2 regions of the Paenibacillus sp. FSL M7-0656 genome follow, and region 1 is predicted to be linked to the other one. Evidence: riboswitches for the same ligand, from Rfam matches in the RefSeq annotation. Region 1 holds a riboswitch; the other holds the start of a gene.
The links. Region 1 has a riboswitch for S-adenosylmethionine ahead of MHI01_RS24130 (methionine ABC transporter ATP-binding protein). Riboswitches for the same ligand answer to the same signal wherever they lie in the genome.
Positions count from the first base shown of each region.

Region 2: it holds a riboswitch for S-adenosylmethionine, as region 1 does, so the genes downstream of both, mmuP (S-methylmethionine permease) here and MHI01_RS24130 (methionine ABC transporter ATP-binding protein) in region 1, are expected to answer to the same signal.

Region 1 is NZ_JBBOOT010000001.1:5,471,415-5,475,146, reverse strand. Features, by position in the region: gene MHI01_RS24140 (MetQ/NlpA family ABC transporter substrate-binding protein) at 1-478, opposite strand, end outside; gene MHI01_RS24135 (methionine ABC transporter permease) at 553-1,212, opposite strand; gene MHI01_RS24130 (methionine ABC transporter ATP-binding protein) at 1,213-2,247, opposite strand; SAM riboswitch class I at 2,374-2,515, opposite strand; gene MHI01_RS24125 (Cthe_2314 family HEPN domain-containing protein) at 2,645-3,361, opposite strand; gene MHI01_RS24120 (COX15/CtaA family protein) at 3,525-3,732, opposite strand, start outside.
Region 2 is NZ_JBBOOT010000001.1:5,182,400-5,186,131, forward strand. Features, by position in the region: gene MHI01_RS22755 (spore germination protein) at 1-1,016, shown strand, start outside; gene MHI01_RS22760 (Ger(x)C family spore germination protein) at 1,013-2,215, shown strand; SAM riboswitch class I at 2,286-2,387, shown strand; gene mmuP (S-methylmethionine permease) at 2,480-3,732, shown strand, end outside.

The sequences.
Region 1 (3,732 bases):
CCTTCGCAAGCAACAACAGTGCACGTCCACCATTGGATGGGTCATTTGGAATTGCTACTTTTGCGCCATCAGCCAATTCATCCAAAGACTTAATCTTCTTGGAGTATCCACCAAAAGGTTCAACATGAACAGGTGTTACAGAAACGAGGTTGAATCCACGTTCTTTATTCTCTGTGTCCAGATAAGGCTGGTGCTGGAAGAAGTTCGCATCCAATTTTTTATCAGCAAGTTGCTGATTGGGTTGTACATAGTCATTGAACGTAACGACTTGCAGACGGATACCTTGTGCTTCCAGTTCAGGCTTGATGCTTTCCAGAATCTCTGCGTGTGGTGTAGGTGAAGCTCCAACTTTCAATTCAACTGTACGAGGTGCACCTGCTGAATTGTCTGCGCCGCTATCGGCGTCCTTGTTGTTTCCGCAAGCTGCGAGAACCGCAATCAACATAAGACTAAGTAGAGCAAAAGACCATTTTTTCATGTGTAAAACCCCTTCTCTAATCATTTTGTCATGTGGCATCTGCATTAATGCATATCCATCATGTTATCTATGTGTTATTTCCTGGTGAAAAATGTAACCAAGCGATCTCCAGCCATCTGGAGAATTTGCACTAGAATGATCATCGACACTACGGATATGATCATAATTTCATTTTGATAACGGAAGTATCCATAGTTGATTGCCAGTGTTCCCAGACCTCCACCGCCAACCATGCCCGCCATCGCCGTATAGGAGACGAGCGTAACAATGGTGATCGTTATACCAGCAAGCAGTCCAGGCAGTGCCTCAGGCAGTAACACCCGTCTTACAATCTGTCCGGTCGATGCACCCATCGACTGTGCCGCTTCAATGACACCACGATCAACTTCTCGCAACGTCGTCTCCACCAAACGAGCAAAATAAGGAGCTGCTGAAATCACCAAAGGAGGTATAACGCCGAGCACCCCCGTAGCTGTACCGACGAGTATACGAGTGAATGGAATAAGAGCAACAATCAATATGATAAATGGGACTGAGCGCAAAATATTCACAATCAGGGATAGTATAGTGTACACTGCCCGTGACTTAATCGAAGCAGATCGGGCTGTCATGAACAGCAGTACTCCGAGCGGTAAACCTAAGATAACGGTAAACAAGCCTGATACACCCAAAATTTGCAGTGTCTCTATGGAAGCTTTACCAACCTCTTCCCAACGTACGGTTGAAAAATCCATCTAACGAAGCACCTCCACATCAAGTCCCTCAGCGGTTAATTCTGATATCGTCCGATCAATCGCATTTGAATCACCCTCGAACCGAACGGTCAGCTGCCCATAAGGAACCTGTTTGATCGTAGAGATTGTACCTTGCAGGATGGCAAAATCCACGCCTGTTTTACGTACCGTTCTAGACAAAATCGCTTCATACGTTTTGTTACCCAGAAAGGATATCTTCACAAGTTTGGAAGCAGCACCTGCCTGCAATTCAACGCCTGCATTTGCCAGAGCGGTCTCTTCCAGAGCAAGTCCAGCTTCATGGTCACGCATCATGAAGTCCCGCGTAATCGCATGCTGCGGCTTCAGGAACACGTCTGTTACAGGTCCTTGTTCCACAATGCCACCTTGATGAATGACAGCCACCTTGTCACAGATGTTCTGAATGACATGCATCTCATGTGTGATCAGCACAATCGTAAGGTTGTACTTTTCATTAATGTCGAGTAATAACTTCAGGATTGAATTTGTCGTCTGCGGATCAAGTGCCGAAGTAGCCTCATCACAGAGAAGAACATTTGGGTCACTTGCAAGTGCTCTCGCAATCCCTACACGTTGTTTCTGGCCGCCCGATAATTGAGCCGGATATTTGCTGCTGTGGTGCTCCAGACCAACCAATGTAAGCATTTCCTTCACTTTGCGATCAATGGCTTCCTTGGGTGTATTCACAAGCTTTAGTGGAAAAGCTACATTGTCATATACCGTTGCCGAAGATAACAGATTAAAATGTTGAAAAATCATCCCGATTTTGCGTCTCTGTTGCTGCAATTCGGTTTTGCTCAGTTCAGTCAGGTTGATTCCGTCGACCCATACCTCACCCTCCGTAGGCCGTTCCAGCAAATTAATGCAGCGAATCAATGTGCTTTTTCCAGCTCCGGAATGGCCAATCACACCGTAGATTTCACCCTTTTGGATGCTCAAATTCAGCTCGGATAACGCTGTTGTAGATTTTGCCCCTTTGCCGTACGTTTTCGTTAAACCTTTTAATTCAATCAATCGCACTTGCCCCTTTCCAAACACCTACATGTATCTTTACCCGATCTAAAGGAAAACTCCCCTTAAAGTACAAAAAAAGAGCCCTTTGCAGATACAAAGAGGGCTCTTCACGTGAAAGAATATACCTTCTCATCTGCCAAAATCGTGTCTTGCACCATTTTGTAGGAATTAGCACCTAACATCTATAACGAATGATACATGTATCATGTCATTACAAATCGGTTGCCGGGCTTCATCGGGCCTGTCCCTCCGCCGCTCTCGATAAGAAATATGTTGTTGTAGGATTTTATAAGTTCATGTAGTTTATGCTTTATAATGTGAACGTAACTTCCGAAATATCAGTTATATCCATGTAACATTCAATTGAAACTCAGTATATTCCAAGTATTCCGATTTGTCAAAGGGAATTATTTCTTTTCCATATTTTGTTGATATAACTATAAGAGGCTGTTAACGTTTCACAGACCATATCGACGCCCTGACGCATTTCCTGCACATGCTGATTCAGATCCTCCAATTTCACTTTACCTTGCAAGGTCTGATGTAACTGCCACAGGTCATCGTGCATTTCTGAGTTCATGTAGTGAATTTCCATATTACGTCGCTTGCGCAGCTTGCTCATCGGCTCACGATAAGAGTCCTTGATCTGTATTAATTGCAACGCAAGATCATGATGTTCCCTCGCATAGTCGAACTGTCTTAACACAGTAAAATAAGAAAAATGCGCTTTGGTATTTGAAGTATTCAACTGGAATATTTCATTTAATACTGTGCCGACTTTATCCAGAATGGCAAAGCAGCGGATAAAGCCATCTTTGTAGAAATACACATAACGTGCATACTCGGCTTTTTCAGTCGCCGTCATATCATCCGTTGAGCCTGCAACGACCTTTTTGCGAAAATGAGCAGCAGCGAAACAGCTTTGCTCCAGTTCATCCAGTGAGGAGATGAGTCCCTGAGTCCACACATACAGTTTCCGATAGTCATGCGTGGGATCATGGTCCACATGCATTTGTCGTTGAAATAGCTCAAGCGTATGCGCCATTGCGTCCATCGCTGCCTTCAATTTACCTTCGTTTATACGTGGCTTTTCCCCCAACAACGTTCGCAGCATATCTAACCTCCTCTTTTCCAAATCAACAAGAATTCATCACCGTGAACGAAACATCATTCATTCCGTGTAATTGCTGCTTGCCATAGGTTGCCCTGATCCCTCTGACATCAAACAAAGTCCACCTGTCCAATGATGTACATCACTGGATGGTGGACTTTCATATTTAAAAACGATTAGCCGGGCGATGTAGCTTGTACACCAGGAAACTCATATACGTTAAGACTCCGAACAATATGGCGATATCTAGCATATGAGCAAGAGCTACGAACATGTATACTTCCGGACGGTTCATTGTCACCATCATGAAAATACCAATGACTACTTGCATCAGAATAAGAACAACGGATACCACACCCAGAGTACGCATTTCC
Region 2 (3,732 bases), 290 kb from region 1:
TACCTCGAACGACCAGCAAAGCTGTCGGAACACCGGATGTCTGGATTTCCATTATCCTATCTGGATTCATTATCATAGGTGTGGGAATAATTCTGGTTACCCTGTGTCGCAGATTTCCGGAGAAAACCGTCTTCCAGTTCACCCGTGAGATTACGGGCAGCTGGATTGCTTACATACTGGGATTGTCTATGATTATGTATTTCATAGTTATTGCCGCATTCGAAATCAGAGTTATGGCTGAAGTGACTGGGATGTATCTGCTCGAACGCACCCCCACCTGGGCGATTGTGATGGTCTTCATGTGGATCGGTGTATATATGATTTCAGGCGGGCTTGGCGTTATCGTACGTGTGTTTGAGATCATCCTTCCGATTACGATTATTATATTTGTGATTGAAATTTTGCTTAGTAATCAGCTATTCGAGATTGGCAATCTGAGACCCGTCCTCGGTGATGGGATTATGCCCGTTTTCCAAGGGTTGAAGCCTTCACTATTATCTTATACGGGCTATGAGGTGATGTTAATCATGACTGCCTATATGAAAAATCCGAAGAAGAGCAATAAAGCGATGACCTGGGGGATACTCATATCCACTATTATCTACTTGATCACGGTGGTGATGGTTATAGGCAGTTTATCGCTCGATGGCATCAAAACTCGAACCTGGCCAACGCTGGATTTGGTAAGAAGCTTCGAAATCCAGGGTCTGATATTCGAGCGTTTTGAATCCTTATTGCTGGTCATCTGGATTATGCAAATCTTTTCGACTACAGCAATTACACATTACTGCGCTTCGGTGGGTATTCGTGATTTGTTTCGTTCCAAAAAAATCAAAGGCATCATGTACGGCCTGCTGCCGTTCATTTATCTGACAGCAATGATACCCAAAACAGTGGATGATACCTTCGTACTAGGAGATATGCTAGGCAATGTGTCCGTATTTTTGTTTGGCATTTTACCTCTGGTACTACTGTTGTTAAGTCTGATTCGCAAAAAAGGAGGCAAGCATGCATGATTACATTCCGCATGTTGTTACGCTTAGCCACTGTATTATGCATTCTCTTAACGATATCCGGATGTTGGAGCAGTCGAGAGATAGAGGATCTAAGTGTCTACGTTGGTCTTGGGATCGATATCGGCAAAGAGACGGAATTTGAGGAGAACATCGCCAATCAGGGAGGAGGGTATTCCAAGCAGAACAATGTGACAGCCACGGTACAGATTGCTCCCGGTAATTCCAGCAGTCAGAAGAGCCAACAATCCGGTTCGCCTGCTTCTGGTAAAACGTCCTATTCCAATGAACAGCTTACCGGAGATTCCTTGCTGCAAATCTTTCGTCAGTTTGCACTGAGACGAGATCATCCGCTCATCGGACATCATCTGAAGGTTATCGTTGTGTCCAAGGATATCGCCAAAAAGTATGGTCTGGACCAGCTGCTGGATTTTGTACTTCGGGATAACGATATTCGTCCTAACTGTCTAGTGTTGATTAGCCATCATCGCGCTGTTGATGTACTGACTTCAGATGATCCTTCCCGGATTCCAGCATTTTATCTTACAGGCATTACCGGTAATTCATACTTGTCCAATAAAATCCTGGACCCCGTTCTACTCTCCAAATTAGATGCACAAATGCAATCCGGTTCCAGCTTTTTGCTCCAGAATGTACTGAACTTCAATGGAGAGGACAAGTTCTCCGGTGCCAGTATCTTTGATGGGAAAACAACCAAATTCATCGGGGAACTCAGCCAAACGGATCTAGAAGGGCTATCTTGGCTTAGACCTAAAGAAAAAGGAGGTATCTTGAAGACATACAATAAAGAGGGGTTCACTGTTGTATATGAAATGAAGAAGAAAAAAACAACAATAATTCCAAAAGTGGTTGGCGATGATATTTCATTCCATGTGAAAACTGAATCCGAAGGCTGGTTGATGGAGGATTGGCGTGCTCCCGAGGAAGAGGAAAAAGGTGCGTATCTCAGTGAATTGGAAAAAGAATTTGCTGAACTTGCCAAACAACAGATTCGACAGTTGTTATACAAACTGCAGCATACCTATAAAGTAGATGTTGCGGATTTTCGGGATAGCTTGCGTATTAAAGAACCTAAAACATGGAAAAAAGTCAAAGACGATTGGGATAAAATTTTTAGCACCGTGCCGATCACCTATGAGGTAAAGACCACCATCACGAATCCGGGGTCTTCCACCGAATAGCGAGGTGTGCCATATATTATTTAATTGTTGACACATTCATGATAGATCGCTATATTAGTAAAAAATCATTTTCTTATCCAGAGAGGTGGAGGGACTGGCCCTTAGAAACCTCAGCAACAGATCTGAAGGATACTGTGCTAATTCCAGCGGGTGAAAGCCTGATAGATAGGAGCGTTTGTTTTTATTTGTCAGTAACGGCGCACTCTTTAGGAAGAGTGGGTCTTTTTTGTTTTTTCTGGATGAAGAAGTAGGGGAGCAGCAGGTATGGAGAACAACAACGACAAAGGCCATTTTCAGCGGAAAATGCAGGCACGGCATGTGGTCATGCTCTCCCTTGGTGGAGTGATTGGAACAGGATTATTCCTCAGCTCGGGTTACACGATTCAGCAGGCTGGACCACTTGGGACCATTCTGTCTTATCTGATCGGAGCGATCGTCGTATATCTGGTGATGCTCTGTCTTGGTGAACTGTCTGTTCATATGCCAGAGACGGGAGCATTTCATAGCTATGCAGCCAAATATATCGGACCGGCAACAGGTTACACGGTAGCTTGGTTGTACTGGTTAACCTGGACTGTTGCGCTTGGCTCCGAATTCACAGCCGCTGGATTGCTTATGCAACGCTGGTTCCCATCGGTAAACGTATGGATATGGAGCGCGGTTTTTGCACTAATGATCTTTCTGTTTAACGCTCTAACGGTGAAATTATTTGCGGAATCCGAGTTCTGGTTCTCATCTGTAAAAGTAGTGACTATCGTAATCTTCATTATTATCGGTGGCGCAGCCATGTTTGGGTTCATTCCCATGGCGGATTCTGAACCGGCTCCATTTCTATCGAATATAACCGCATCCGGGTGGTTCCCTCATGGGGCTACAGCGATATTGATGACCATGCTTGCTGTAAACTTTGCCTTCTCAGGCACCGAGTTAATCGGGATTGCCGCCGGTGAGACGGAGAACCCGGAAAAGACGATACCAAAGGCTATTCATACAACGCTGTGGCGGTTGGTTATTTTCTTCATCGGAACGATTGTTATCTTGTCGGCCTTGCTACCCATGTCGGATGCCAGTGTACTGGAAAGTCCATTTGTAGCGGTAATGGAGCGGGTGGGTGTACCCTATGCAGCAGATATTATGAACTTTGTTATTCTGACGGCGATTCTCTCTGCTGCCAATTCAGGCCTATATGCATCTTCACGTATGCTCTGGTCTCTGGCTGACAAAAGAACGATCTCTCCGTGGTTTGCCAAATTGACCAAAAGCGGGGTACCCCTGAATGCACTTCTGATTAGTATGGTGGGTGGTGCGCTGGCATTGCTGTCCAGTATTATTGCGCCAGGTACGGTGTATATTACGCTGGTTTCCATTTCAGGTCTGGCTGTCGTTGCGGTATGGATGAGCATCAGCGCTTCCCAATACATGTTCCGCAGACAATATATCCGGGAAGGACATGCGGTCAAAGATCTGGTCTACCGCACACCACTGTATCCGGTGGTACCAATTGTTTCATTTATATT